DNA from 2 places in the Clostridium sp. 'deep sea' genome. Region 2 is predicted to be linked to the other one. Evidence: riboswitches for the same ligand, from Rfam matches in the RefSeq annotation. Region 2 holds a riboswitch; the other holds the start of a gene.
What was found. A riboswitch is a leader RNA that binds a small molecule or an ion and turns the genes downstream of it on or off. The one in region 2 is predicted to bind FMN.

Region 1 (7,287 bases), 920 kb from region 2:
TTATAATTGACATATTAGATTTTGATTACTATACTTAAGGTAGTTGTTAAAGCAACTACCAATACAGGAGTGATGAAATGAATAAAAACATTGGTTTTTTAAAGCAATTGGGTTTAACTGAGTATGAAAGCAAAGTTTATATATGTCTTGTTCAGTTTGGAGCAGTAACCGGTTATAAAGCATCTAAGCTTTCAGCAGTTCCAAAGGCAAACTGTTATGCTGCACTAAATAGCTTAGTACAAAAAGGTTATGTTTATAAAATAGAAGGAGATAGTGTTTTATTTTCAGCCCGTGATTTTAGCGAACTTAAACAACAACTTCAAAGAGAACTAGAGCTAAAGTTAAGCTATTTAAGTAGTAACTTAAAACAGCTAAATAGTGAAAGTAAACAGTTTATTAATGTTGAAGGTAGTAAAAATATCAAAAACAAAATAATTAGCCTCATAAATAGTGCTCAACGTACAGTCTATTTAGATATTTGGCAGCAGGATTTAGGTGATATTACTCCATTTTTGCTAAAGGCTAAATTAAGGTCAGTAAACTGTGTATTGATTTGCCTTGGAAACTCAACTAAAAGAGAGAAAGAAGCTGTCAATTACATCTTAGAACATGATGTTGATAAACAATGGAATAGTGAAAAACAGCGTGATTTTAACCTAATAGTTGACAATAAACTAGCTTTTAGTGGCGATATTGAAAACAGTGTTGCTAATGCTGTTTTTTCGGCAAATGTTAGCTTTGTAAATTTAGCAACTGAAGCGTTTATTCATGATTTGTATACAGAAAAAATGAAAGAAGTGTTAGAGCAAAATAGTTTGGTATTAGAGCAAGTAAAAAAACAACTTAATAATATCTTAAAGGAGTAATAAAATGATACGTAAAATAAAAAAACTACTTTTTTCAGATTTACCTCAAGAGGTTCATGTTTACCCAGTGATTAAGTTTCTATGTAGTTTAAGTGGAGGATTAATCTTACCTTTGTTAATTATTTATTATCGAGTTCTAGGATTAACGCTTTTACAAATTGGTATTGTCTCAATGATATTTGAGCTAAGTATGGCAATTTTTGAAATACCTACAGGATTCATAGCAGATAAGTTTGGTAGAAGAAAATCTATTATAGCAAGCTTAAGTTTTTTTGTTTTAACAGGCTTTATCTATTTACTTGCTAAAGACCTAAAATTAATATTAGTAGCAGTTATATTAAGAGGTATAGGTTATACCTTAATGTCTGGAGCTTTTGAAGCCTGGGCATATGATAAATTAAAACATCTTGGTAAAGAGCAACACTCCCAAGATATGTTTGTTATAAGCAGTAGACTAAGAAGATTAGCTATTGTAATAGGAAGCTTAGCAGGTAGTGCACTAGGCTTACAAAAAATAAAAACTGTGTGGTTTATTTTCATTTTCATTAATGTTATTTCATTGTTGATAGTATTAATGAGCATGAAAGAAAGCTATATCAAAAAACTAAACAAACAAACTCATAAACATAGTTTAAATACGATTGTTAACAGTAACATAAATAATGCAGTAATCCTTGTTGTTTTAATGTTTTTGATTGCTGCAATTTATGAATTTGCTTTATCTCCAATAAGTGAATATTGGAGTGTATTTTTAATAGAGAATAAACACTTATCTGAGAACTATTTAGGTTCTATTATTGTTATCTCTAATATACTAATAGTTTTTGTACTTAAACCAGTACACAAAATTATAAAAATTATAGACAACAGCTTAACGTCACTTGTAATTTTACATTTATTTATTATAATATCAATTGTTAGTTTGGCAATAACCAATAGTGTTTTATTTGCTGTTATATCTTATATTTGTTATACCTTTTTTGTAGGTGTAAGTGAGCCACTTACTAGAGACTATTTAAATTGTTTAATCAGCAGTGAATACAGAGCTACACTATTATCAATTTACGCAATGGCAGGCTCAATTGGAGAAGTAATAAGTGCAGTAGCTGTTGGTTTAATTGCTGAACTATATGGCATTAGTATTGCCTTTATAACAAGTTCTGTGGCAATATCTTTAGTTGTTATTTTATTTTTTGTAATGAAAGCTAAAAGTAAAAATAATGGTGTACAAAAAATACAATTGACAAATCATGAGATTTAAGTTATCTTATAGTTAATTAAATAATTTCAGGGCAGGGTTAGTTTCCCGACCGGTGGTTAAAGTCCACGAGCCTTATGGCTGACTTGGTGAAATTCCAAGACCGACAGTAAAGTCTGGATGAAAGAAATTTATATTGCTTAAATATGTTTATTAATCATATTTTTTAAACAATAAAATCCTGAAAGTATATTTAAGGATTTTATTTTTTTGCCTAAATATACTTTTGATAAAATTGTGATTGATATTAGTAGTTTAAGTAGATACTTTTAGAAGTATTTAAAGCCCTGTAAAGCGTTTGCTTAAGGGTTTTTTTTTATTAATAAATTTATTAGGTAACACTTTGCTTTAGCAAAATTGTTAAATGGGAGGTAATATGTTGAATCATGAGTTATACATGAAGAGAGCATTTGAATTAGCTGAACTGGGTGCTGGTTTTGTAAGTCCCAATCCTTTAGTCGGGGCTGTAATTGTTAAAAATGATAGCATAATTGGCGAAGGATACCATCAAAAATATGGGGGTTTACATGCTGAGATAAATGCCTTGAATAGTGCTGTAAAGCCTACTAAGGGAGCTACTTTGTATGTTACGGTTGAGCCCTGTACTCATTATGGCAAAACCCCACCGTGTTGTGAGGCAATCATTAACGCTGGTATAAAGCAGGTATATATAGGAATAATCGACCCTAATCCACTAACAAGTGGTAAAGGTATACAGCAATTACAAAAAGCTGGAGTAAAAGTAAGCTTAGGGTTATTAGAGACTGAAATAATGCAGCAAAATGAAGTTTTTTTAAAATATATTGTTAGTAAACAACCCTTTTGCACAATTAAATATGCCATGACAATAGATGGAAAAATTGCTTCATCAACAGGTGATTCAAAGTGGATTTCTAGTGAGGAAGCAAGGCAGTATGCTCATGAGTTAAGGCATAAAAATGATGCTATTTTAATTGGAATAGGTACTGTTAAGACAGATAATCCAAAATTAACAACGAGGCTAAAAAATAAAAAGGCAGCACAATGTAAACGAGTTATTGTTGATACAAAAGCGAGTATACCTTTAGATTCACAGGTATTAGCAGACTCAAATTGTATAATTGCTACAACTGTAATGGCAGATAAATTAAAACTAGAGTTATTAAAATCTAAAGGAGTAAGAGTAATAATTTGCCCTAGTTGTCTTGGAGGTATTGATCTGAAATTCTTATTTAGTAAGTTAGGTAAATTAGGTATTGCGAGCATTTTAGTTGAGGGAGGATCTCGTATTATTACATCTGTAATTAAAAACAAGCTCTGTGATAAACTTATTGCTTTTATATCACCTAAAATCATTGGTGGATGTTATAGTCCAATTAAAGATCTAGGTATAAGTAATATGCAGCAATCTATAAACCTAAAATCAGTTAAATACCAATTTTTCAATAATAATATAGCTGTTATTGGTTATTTAAAGTGAGGTAATGTATATGTTCACAGGAATAGTTGAAGAAATTGCTACAATTAGAGCAGTTACAAAAAAGGGTTCTAGCTTAAGTCTAGTAGTAAATGCTAATGAAGTTCTGAATGGTACAAAAATAGGAGATAGCATTAGTGTTAATGGTGTGTGTTTAACAGTATCAGCGTTAGAGAATTGCGCATTTTGTACAGATGTTATGCCTGAGACATTTTGGTTAACTAACTTGAATAGTTTAAAGATCAACAGTGTAGTAAATTTAGAGCGTGCTGCCAAAGTTGGAGATCGAATTGGTGGTTATATAATATCTGGTCATATAGATGGAACAGTAACTAAGTCAAGTCAATATTGGCAGGACAATGCCATTATTATAAAATATACAGCTTCAAACAGTATTATAAAATATCTTGTTAAAAAAGGATCTGTAGCAATCGATGGTGTTAGTTTAACTATAACTGAGGTTAATAGGTATGATTTTAGTGTATCAATAATCCCAACAACTCAATATAGTACTACTTTATGTCAAAAGAAACTGGGTGATAAAGCGAATATTGAGTGTGATATATTGGGGAAATACATTGAGAGAATTTTGCAATTTAACAAAAAAGAAATAAACATGCAGTTTTTAAAAGAAAATAATTTTTATTAGGAGGTAAAATTATGGTTTTTGATACTATTGAACAAGCAATCGTGGCCTTAAAACATGGAAAAATAATTATTGTAGTAGATGATGAAAACAGAGAAAATGAAGGCGATTTTTTAATGGTAGCAGAAAAAGTAACAACTGAGTCAATTAATTTTATGACCAAATATGGTAGAGGTATAGTATGTGTACCAACTACAGCTGAGAGGTTAAAAAAACTGGATATTCACCCTATGGTAGTTAAGAACTCTGACCCTAAAAAAACTGCTTTTACAGTGTCAGTAGATTGTATAAGTAACGCCACTGGTGTTTCAGCTAAAGATAGAGCTGATACTATTAAGTGCTTAGTTAGTGATAATGCAACCAGTAAAAGTTTTACTAAACCGGGTCATATTTTTCCTTTAATAAGTAGACAAGGTGGAGTTTTAGTTCGTGAAGGACATACCGAGGCAGCAGTTGATTTAGCTAAACTAGCAGGTTTTAAACCAGTAGGTGTAGTTTGCGAAATAATGAATGAAGACGGATCAATGGCTAGAGTCAAAGATTTAGAGAAGATAAAAAGAAAACATAACTTATTGTTAATCACCATTGCTGACCTAATTAAATATCGTAAACAGCATGAGAGCTTTGTTGAAAGAGTTACCTCTGCAAAAATGCCGACTAAGTTCGGTGAGTTTACTATACATGGTTACATAAATACCTTAAATAGTGAGCACCATGTTGCCTTAGTCAAAGGAGATATTAAGGGTAAAGAACCTGTTTTAGTTAGGGTTCATTCCGAATGTTTAACTGGAGATGCATTAGGCTCAATTAGATGTGACTGTGGTAGCCAATATTATGAGGCAATGAAAAGAATTGCAAAAGAGGGAAGAGGGGTACTTGTATATATGCGTCAAGAGGGGAGAGGTATCGGTTTAATAAATAAATTAAAGGCATACAATCTTCAGGATCAGGGTCTAGATACTGTAGATGCAAACTTAAAATTAGGTTTTCCAGCAGAACTACGAGAATACAGTATTAGTGCTCAAATACTTAAAGATTTAGGATTAAGTAAAATAAAACTAATGACCAATAATCCTAAAAAAGTATCAGGTTTATGTGATTATGGTTTGAAAATAACAAAAAGAGTACCGCTAGAAGCAGGCTTTAACAAGAATAATTTAAGTTATTTAACAACTAAAAAGCAAAGAATGGGTCACATTTTACATTTATAGAGGTAATAATTATGAAAGAATATCAAGGAACATTAGTATCAAAAGGTAAACGTTATGCTATTATCGTTGCTCGTTTTAATGAGTTTATTGGTAGCAAACTGCTTTCAGGAGCAATTGATGCATTAAAAAGGCATGGTGTTAATGATGAAGAAATAACAAAAGTTTGGGTTCCAGGGGCATTTGAAATTCCCCTAATTGCTAAAAAAATTGCCCTAAAAAAAGATTACGATGCTGTAATTTGTTTAGGTGCTGTAATTAGAGGAGCTACCTCACACTATGACTTGGTAGCGAGTGAGGTGTCGAAAGGAATAGCCCAGGTTTCATTGCAAACTCAAAAACCAATAATTTTTGGTGTTTTAACCACTGATACACTTGAACAAGCTATTGAAAGAGTAGGTGCAAAAGCAGGTAATAAAGGTTTTGAGGCAGCTACAACTGCCATTGAAATGGCTAATTTGGTAAATCATTTAACTTAGATGATAATTTATATTCGATACTAATTCTGGAGGTGGTTTTGCAAAAGCAAAATCACCTTTATGCTTTTGTTTAATGGCATCATCTAATATAATTATGTATATAGAAACTAGTAGGTGATAAAATGAGTAAAATTTTATTAATAGAAGACGATATAGCTTTAGTTAAGAATTTAAGCTATCATTTAGAGCAATCTGGCTATTTTGTGTACAAGATAGATGATTTTTCTAACGTAGAAAATTGCCTTAAACAGCTTGATTACAATTTAGCAATAATTGACCTTAATTTACCTTATACCGATGGCTTTTACTTATGTAAAATGATAAGGCAACAGTCTCATGTTCCTATCATAATTCTTTCTGCCCGTAATAAAGAAATGGAACAGGTATTGGGTATTGAGCTTGGGGCAGATGATTATATTACTAAACCTTTTAGTATTAGCATATTGTTGGCAAAAATAAAATCTCTATTGAGAAGATCAAATAGCTATAATACTAAAGTTAAAAACGATTATAGAGTTAACGGTCTGGGGCTTGACCTAAACAATTTTTGTATTTCATATCTAGGAAAAGAGCTGGAACTAGCTAAAAATGAGCTAAAACTATTAAAAAATTTTTTTGAGAATAAAAATAAGGTGATAACTCGGGAAGAGCTTTTAGAATGTTTATGGGATACAGATGTATTTGTAGATGATAATACCTTAACTGTAAACGTAACTAGAGTTAAGAAGAAATTGAAAAAGCTTGGTTTAGAGGATGTAATTAAAACAAAGTGGGGTGTTGGTTATGTGTTTAACACTAATGCAATACCTAAATAAAAGAAAGTTAATAATAATAGCATGGTTTATAAATACTTTACTTAGTATGCTTTTTTTTGCCTTAGTTTTAGATAGTAACACTCTATATTTATACCCTTGTTTAATATCAGCATTTATACTAACCCTAGTAATAATTATAGACTACTTACAGTTTAAATCATTTAAAAATAATGTTACCAAAGCTTGTGAAAATCCTTTGTATGAAGCAGCAGAAAATTTACGCTTTAATAACGAAGTATTAAATAGTATTTCAAATATTCACATAAAATACATCGGTCAGATATCAGAAATTAATGAAAAAAACAAAGAGAAGAACATCTTTTTTTCTAAATGGGTTCACGAAATGAAAACACCTATTACAGTAATAAATCTAATCCTTGAAAAGTTAAATAACAAGTCAAACATAGTTAGTGAAGTAAATGAAATAGCTATGGAAAACAATAAGTTACTTAAATATGTTAATGATAGCCTCAACTTTATTAGATTAGATGATTTTGCCACAGACTATAAACCCCAAAAAGTAGCACTAGATAAACTAGTAAAAGAGATTATAAACGAT
Region 2 (7,287 bases):
TTGTGAAGAAGAAGATAAAACAATTTTATTATCAAGCCACACGTTAAGCGAAGTAGAACAGGTGGCAGATTTTATAGTAGTATTAGCAAATGGCATAACAAAACAAGCAAAAATGAGTGATATAAAAAAGCAGTATAGAGGCGGATTAGAAGAATACTATTTTAGTATTGTAGGAGAAAAAGCAAATGATAAAACTAATTAAATTAGAGATTAAACGCAATAGACTTACCTCATATTATATTGCTTTAATTATTATTTCCATATTAATGCTTGCTTTTATATATATGATCGCTATGATAGCTAAAGTTGAAAATGATATACAGTTTCAGAGTTACGATAATCTGTTAAAGATGCATACGGGTATATGTTTTATCGTCTTTTCAGTTTTTTCTGTAGTTCTTTTTTCTAAATTTATTATAGAAGATTACAGTCGCCAAAAAGCTATGCTCATGTTTTCGTATCCGGTATCTAAAACCAAAGTATTTTTTAGTAAAGTTATGTTGGTCACAAGCTTTATTGCTTTTGGTTTTTTAATATGTACCTTAATACCAAGTAGTATTTTTTTCTTAACTGAAAACATCAAACCAATATTAAGTGGTAAGATCACAAACCAACATATTCTAAGCCAATATCTAAGAGTTATTACCTCTGTTTTTGCTATTATGACAGTTGGCTTAATATCATTAAGAATAGGTTTTATTAAAAAATCAGTTTCAACAACAATTGTAACAGCAATTATATTATCTGTTATTTTTGGAAATGTAATTATTGGTATCAACCCAAATCTCTATATGGTTATTGGTAGTATGGTACTTTTAGCAGTAGGTATTTTGGCTGCTTATTCTACGAATAAGGTTATTAACAAAATGGAGGTTTAGTAAAATGAAAATAGGGATAATTTTAGGTGCTATATTGGGCATTGTTTTACTCTTAATTAGTTTAATAGGGTTTTTCTTAAGTAAAAATAAAACAGAATCAAGTATATGGTATAAATGGCTGGCTCTTGCTGGAGTATGTGCTTTAGTTACTGCTGTAATAAATGCCTTAAAGATGTTATAGTAGTTTTAACGAAATAGGGTCATTAAAATTAGTAAATAATTTTAATGACCCAAATTATTGTATAGCTCATAATTAATATATGACTAATACTTTATTGTGAAACAAATTTGTCCATGATATTTTTAAAACGTTTGTATAACACAGCAGTTATAATACAACTTATTAAACCACGCAATAAGTTAAATGGAATAATTGCAGATATAACTAATGGTTTAATTTGCTCAACTGGAATACCCCAAATAGGTAAGGCGATATACATATTTGTTAATACCATAAGCATAGTCATTGTGATTGTACCCAAAACATAACCAATTACTGAGCCTGTAAAGCTCTTTTTAAGCTTTTTATAAATGTAGCTAGCTACAAAAACCAAAGACACGGTAGAAACTAAGTTCATAAACGCTCCGATAATGCCGCTTTTGCCTTTGGTTAGTAAAAAAACAAAAGCTTTTACAATAGATATTAAGCACCCCGCAACAGGTCCTAAAGAAAAAGCACCCATTAAAACTGGCACATCGCTTAAATCATACTCCAAAAAAGGAGCAGCAGGTAGTAGTGGTACTTGAAACCACATTAAAACAGTAGACAGGGCTGCTAAAAAACCTATAGCAACCATTGTTTTTGTTTGGTATCGCATAATTATCCTCCCAAAACCTCTGGAGCCCATAGACTAACTTTTTCACTTTATCCATGAATATATACAGTAGTCTATACTTTGATGTTTAAAACATAAAAACCCCGACTTATATTTAAAGTCGGGGTAAATTGTTTAAAAACAAGCCTTCTTTCATCCAGACTTTACTGTCGGCATTGGAATTTCACCAATTCAGCATTACTGCTCGCGGGCTTTAACCGCCGGTAGGGAATTGCACCCTGCCCCGAAGGTAAATATTATTTACAACAACAGTATAGTATTATATTAATAAATATGTCAAGCTAGTTTTTTCAATTAAGCATGTCTGTTATAATAGGGTATTGAGAAATTAGATTTTATTAGACCCAGAGAAAGTAGGTTATGTTATGTTAACGCTTAAATCTAATTCTGTAGAAAACACTGAAAATATAGCGCAAAAAGTAGGGCATATTTTAACTAAAAATGATATCTTACTTTTAAATGGAGAGTTAGGGGTAGGTAAAACTGCTTTTGTTAGAGGTATTCTTAAGGGGGTAGGGGGCAGTGCGGATATGGTAACGAGTCCTTCATACACCTATTTAAATATATATGAGGCACCCATAAAAGTTTTTCATATGGATGTGTATCTGTTACATAGTTTTAGCGATGTATATGAGCTTGGATACGAAGAGCTATATAACAATGGCTTAATTGTAATGGAGTGGGGGGATAAATTTATCGCCGAAATACTAGACCCGTATTGGCAAATTAATATAAGCTATACGGATACGATAAATGAAAGAATAATTAAAATAATACCTCCTAAAACAAAAAAACATTTACTAAAGGAGCTGAAAATAAGTGGCAATCTTAGCCTTTGATACCTCAAGCAAAGCCTGTACAATTGCTTTAGGTACTAATGAAAAGTTACTTATAGAGTATACCCTAAACCTTGATTACACTCACTCAGATTACCTATTGTCTTTAATAAAAGAGGCCTTAAGAGTGGCTGATTTAACAATCAATGAGCTAGATGCAATTGGGGTAGTAAAAGGACCAGGGTCATTTACGGGGTTAAGAATTGGCTTAACTGTAGCCAAGGGTTTAGCAATAGCCGCTAACTGCCCTATATATAGCTTTACCTCGCTTGAGGTTTTAGCCGCATCTTATTGGGGTGTAAAAGAACCCGTAATAGCAACTATTCCGGCTCAACGAGGACAAGTATATGTTGGTCAATTTAATTGCAGTGAGGGTAAACCTAAGCTTATAAATGACTACTTTATTGGTAAATTACAAAACGAAATAAGTGATTTAATTTTGGCACATGATAAGGTACACTTAATAAGCAATGATAATAAGGCAAATGCGCAAGAGATTGTTAGTTTATTTGCTGATAAAGTTATAAATAATACCCCTTTTCATAGCTATTCCAGGGCATCTTTAATTTTGCCTTTAGTAGTTGATGCAATCAAAAACAAACAAAAACCATGTAATACAGAAACAGTAGAACCATTTTATATGAGATTATCTGCAGCTGAAGAACAGCGGCTAGAAAGAGAAACTAAAAATGTTAAATCATAGACCCATGCTTCAAAGTGATTTAGATAATATTACTCGTATTGAACACTTAACATACACAAATCCTTGGAGTAAAAATACCTTTATCACAGAGTTAACTCATAACGATCACTCTAGTTATATGGTATTACTAAAAAACGAAACCATAATTGCCTATGGTGGCTTATGGCAGGTATTGGATGAGTCTCATATAACAACAATAGCAGTAGACCCTAACTATCAGGGCAAAGGTTATGGTAATACTATGCTTAACATCTTATTTTCGAAGGCAGTTACTAATGGAGCCACCTCTATTACCCTTGAGGTTAGAGAATCTAATGAAAAGGCCATAAATCTCTACAAAAAGAACGGTTTTTTAGTGGGTGGCAGGCGTATAAAATATTACAGTGATAATAATGAAGATGCCTTAGTAATGTGGAAAAAAGATATTAATAAACTGCATAAACCTCTAGTAGAGTTGGTGATTTAAGGTGAAAACAACTACAACAATTTTAGCTATCGAAACATCGTGTGATGAAACCTCAGTTGCTATTGTTCAAGATGGCCACAGGGTTTTAGCCAATGAAATTTCTTCTCAAATAGACCTACACAGGTTATATGGAGGGGTGGTGCCAGAGATAGCCTCTCGTCGCCATATTAAAAACATAGTACCAGTATACAAAGCCGCTTTACAACAGGCTGGCTTAACTATGGAAGATATAGATGCCATTGCAGTAACCGCAGGTCCAGGTTTAATAGGAGCCTTATTAATAGGTTTATCTTTTGCTAAGGCATTAGCTTTTGGATACAATAAACCACTTGTTACAATTAATCATTTAGCCGGACATCTATATGGATCATTTATTGATAGACCAAACCTACAGCTACCCTTAATTGCCTTAGTAGTATCGGGTGGACATACAGAATTAATATATATGGAAGAACACTTAAAATTTGAACGCATTGCTCATACCCGTGATGATGCGGCGGGCGAGGCCTTTGATAAAATTGCCCGAAGACTAGGCTTAGGTTATCCAGGTGGACCAGTAATTGAAAATATATCCCTTAAAGGGGATAATACAGCCTTTGCTTTTCCGCGAGCCTTTGCCAAAGAAGATACCCTTGACTTTAGTTTTAGCGGGTTAAAATCTGCTGTTATTAATGTAATTCATAAACACGAGCAAAAGAATATAGAGTTACCCGTAAATGATATAGCGGCATCTTTTCAGCAGGCGGTAGTTGATGTATTAGTAGAAAATACTATAAAAGCTGCTAAACTCAAACAAGTTAATCAGGTTGCATTAGCCGGAGGTGTGGCCGCAAACACTGCTTTAAGACAGCAGTTAACTAAGGCGTTGCAGAAACATAATATAAAACTATTTTACCCTCAAAAAGTATACTGTACAGATAATGCAGCCATGGTAGGAGTAGCTGGTTATCACTACTATAAACAGGGTTTAATAGCTAAGTTAAATGCCAATGCCTATGCTACCTTGCCTATTACTGAACACCCCCAATAAGGAGAATACAATGGCAAACTTAAAAGAGATAAAAACAAAACTAAGAAAACAAATTATTGAAAAACGCAGTATTATTAATAAAGATACACGTGAAAAGGCAGACTTACAAATAAAAGAAAATCTTGAGAAAACTGCCCAATATCAACAAGCAAATATAATTCTGTATTATGTTGATTTTCGTGGTGAAGTGTCCACAAAAGAACTCATTGACACAGCCTTAAAAGCTGATAAAATAGTATGCGTGCCTATAACTATACCAAAAACCAGAAGTATTCTTGCTTACCAAATTAAATCTAAAAATGATTTAATAAAAGGAAACTACGGTATTATGGAGCCTAACAAAGAGCACTGCACAGCAATAGACCTATCAAAAATAGATTTAGTAATTACTCCAGGAGTAGCCTTTGATACAAACCGTAATAGACTAGGTTACGGAGGAGGTTATTATGACAGATTAGTTGCTAAACTATCCTCTACTTGTTCAAGAATTGCATTAGCATACGAAACACAAATAGTAGATAAAATTCCTACTGGAATATTTGATGTGCCAGTTAACTTTATAATTACAGAGAATAGAATTATTGGGAGGAACAAGAAGGATGAGGAATTTAAAACCAGGAGAAATTAGAGAAGCAACAATAGATGTTGGCATAAAAAAATCAGTTCGACCAGCTTGGCTTACCTTATTGTTAGGATTTTTAGCAGGTTGTTATATTTCTTTTGCTGGCTTTGCTTCAATTATAATTTCACAAGATGTATCCCAATTTTTAGGATATGGTATGTCTAAAATGATGGCGGGTGTTATATTCAGTTTAGCTTTAATTTTAATTTTATTAGCAGGAGCAGAATTATTTACAGGCAACAATTTGTTAATAATGGCTTGTCAAAAGAAAAAAATCTCTGTAGGTGCTATGTTAAAAAATTGGTCATTAGTTTATCTATCAAACTTTATAGGAGCTGTTTTTGTAGCATTTTTAATAGCAAAATCGGGTTTATGGGCAACTAACCATGGATTTGCTGCTAATGTTGCCTTAAAAGTTGCCAAGGCAAAAGTAAGTATGCCATTTATGCAAGCCTTAATTAGGGGTTTGTTAGCAAACTGGTTGGTATGTTTGGCTGTTTGGGTTGCCACATCGGCTAAAACAGTGTGGGGTAAAATTATTGCCTGTGTGTCAATTATAACTCCATTTGTAGCCTGTGGATTTGAACACTCAATTGCTAACATGTTTTATATTCCTGCTGGAATTATGTTAAAAGGTACTAGTTATATTGCTAATATAGCTCAGTTTGGTGATTTAGGCTCACTTAACTGGGGAAGTATGATTACCTCTAATTTACTTCCTGTAACTATAGGCAATATTATAGGAGGAGCCTTTTTTGTAGGAGCTTTATACTGCTTTGCATATAATAAACAAACTAAAAACAGGTAATATTTATTTAAAGCTTTTCAGGTTGCTTTTGTAAAGTTTTAGTTATATATTAACTTTATATTAACCATTTTTTTATTAAGCTACAACAAAAACATGAAGCTTGTGACTTTTTGTCGTAAGCTTTTTTATTTATACACTTGACATTTTCAATAATATTGGTATATTAATGTATATGATTAGCACTCACTTAGTAAGAGTGCTAATAATCAAAAAATAACTATACAGAGGAGGCATACAGATGGCTATAAAACCTTTGGCTAATCGTGTAATAATTGAAGTACTTAAACAAAAAGAGACCAAAATTGGTGGAATTATAATGCCTGATTCAGCAAAAGAAAAACCTCAAGAGGGTAAAGTGATTGCTGTTGGTATAGGTAAAAGAGATAATAACGGAAACTTAATGCCAATGGAAGTAAAGGCAGGAGATTCAGTACTATTCTCAAAATATGCTGGTAATGAAGTGAAACACAATGGTAGTGAATACCTTGTTATGAAAGAAGAAGACATAATAGCTGTTATCGAAAACTAAACAGGAGGTGTACATAAATGGCTAAACAATTTAAGTACAATGAAGATGCACGTAAAGCTTTAGAACGTGGTGTGAATGCATTAGCTGATGCAGTTAAAGTTACATTAGGACCTAAAGGTCGTAATGTAGTATTAGATAAAAAATTTGGTGCCCCATTAATTACTAATGATGGTGTAACAATTGCTCGCGAAATTGAGGTAGAAGATCCATTTGAAAACATGGGTGCTCAATTAGTTAAAGAAGTTGCTACAAAAACAAATGATGTAGCAGGAGATGGAACAACAACTGCTACTTTATTAGCTCAGGCAATGGTACGTGAGGGACTAAAAAACGTAGCTGCTGGTGCTAATCCAATGATTTTACGTCGTGGTATTGAAGAGGCAGTAATTTGCGCTGTTGAAGAAATTAAAGGCAGAAGCATAACCGTACGTAGTAAAGAAGATATCACTCAGGTAGCTTCTATTTCAGCAAATGAAGCTCAAATAGGTGAGTTAATTGCTGAGGCAATGGAGAAGGTTGGTAACGACGGTGTTATTACTGTAGAAGAATCTAAAAACATGAAAACAACTTTAGAGGTTG

Region 1: another riboswitch for FMN. It lies ahead of ribD (bifunctional diaminohydroxyphosphoribosylaminopyrimidine deaminase/5-amino-6-(5-phosphoribosylamino)uracil reductase RibD); the one in region 2 lies ahead of IMX26_RS14600 (ECF transporter S component).

What each region holds. Positions count from the first base shown of each region.
Region 1 is NZ_CP063353.1:220,085-227,371, forward strand. Features, by position in the region: gene IMX26_RS01085 (TrmB family transcriptional regulator) at 78-866, shown strand; gene IMX26_RS01090 (MFS transporter) at 871-2,127, shown strand; FMN riboswitch at 2,146-2,260, shown strand; gene ribD (bifunctional diaminohydroxyphosphoribosylaminopyrimidine deaminase/5-amino-6-(5-phosphoribosylamino)uracil reductase RibD) at 2,501-3,583, shown strand; gene ribE (riboflavin synthase) at 3,594-4,229, shown strand; gene IMX26_RS01105 (bifunctional 3,4-dihydroxy-2-butanone-4-phosphate synthase/GTP cyclohydrolase II) at 4,241-5,437, shown strand; gene ribE (6,7-dimethyl-8-ribityllumazine synthase) at 5,449-5,913, shown strand; gene IMX26_RS01115 (response regulator transcription factor) at 6,036-6,728, shown strand; gene IMX26_RS01120 (sensor histidine kinase) at 6,697-7,287, shown strand, end outside.
Region 2 is NZ_CP063353.1:3,135,724-3,143,010, forward strand. Features, by position in the region: gene IMX26_RS14585 (ATP-binding cassette domain-containing protein) at 1-202, shown strand, start outside; gene IMX26_RS14590 (ABC transporter permease) at 186-878, shown strand; gene IMX26_RS14595 (hypothetical protein) at 883-1,059, shown strand; gene IMX26_RS14600 (ECF transporter S component) at 1,151-1,696, opposite strand; FMN riboswitch at 1,835-1,949, opposite strand; gene tsaE (tRNA (adenosine(37)-N6)-threonylcarbamoyltransferase complex ATPase subunit type 1 TsaE) at 2,080-2,553, shown strand; gene tsaB (tRNA (adenosine(37)-N6)-threonylcarbamoyltransferase complex dimerization subunit type 1 TsaB) at 2,534-3,253, shown strand; gene rimI (ribosomal protein S18-alanine N-acetyltransferase) at 3,240-3,719, shown strand; gene tsaD (tRNA (adenosine(37)-N6)-threonylcarbamoyltransferase complex transferase subunit TsaD) at 3,721-4,749, shown strand; gene IMX26_RS14625 (5-formyltetrahydrofolate cyclo-ligase) at 4,760-5,377, shown strand; gene IMX26_RS14630 (formate/nitrite transporter family protein) at 5,349-6,179, shown strand; gene groES (co-chaperone GroES) at 6,418-6,708, shown strand; gene groL (chaperonin GroEL) at 6,726-7,287, shown strand, end outside.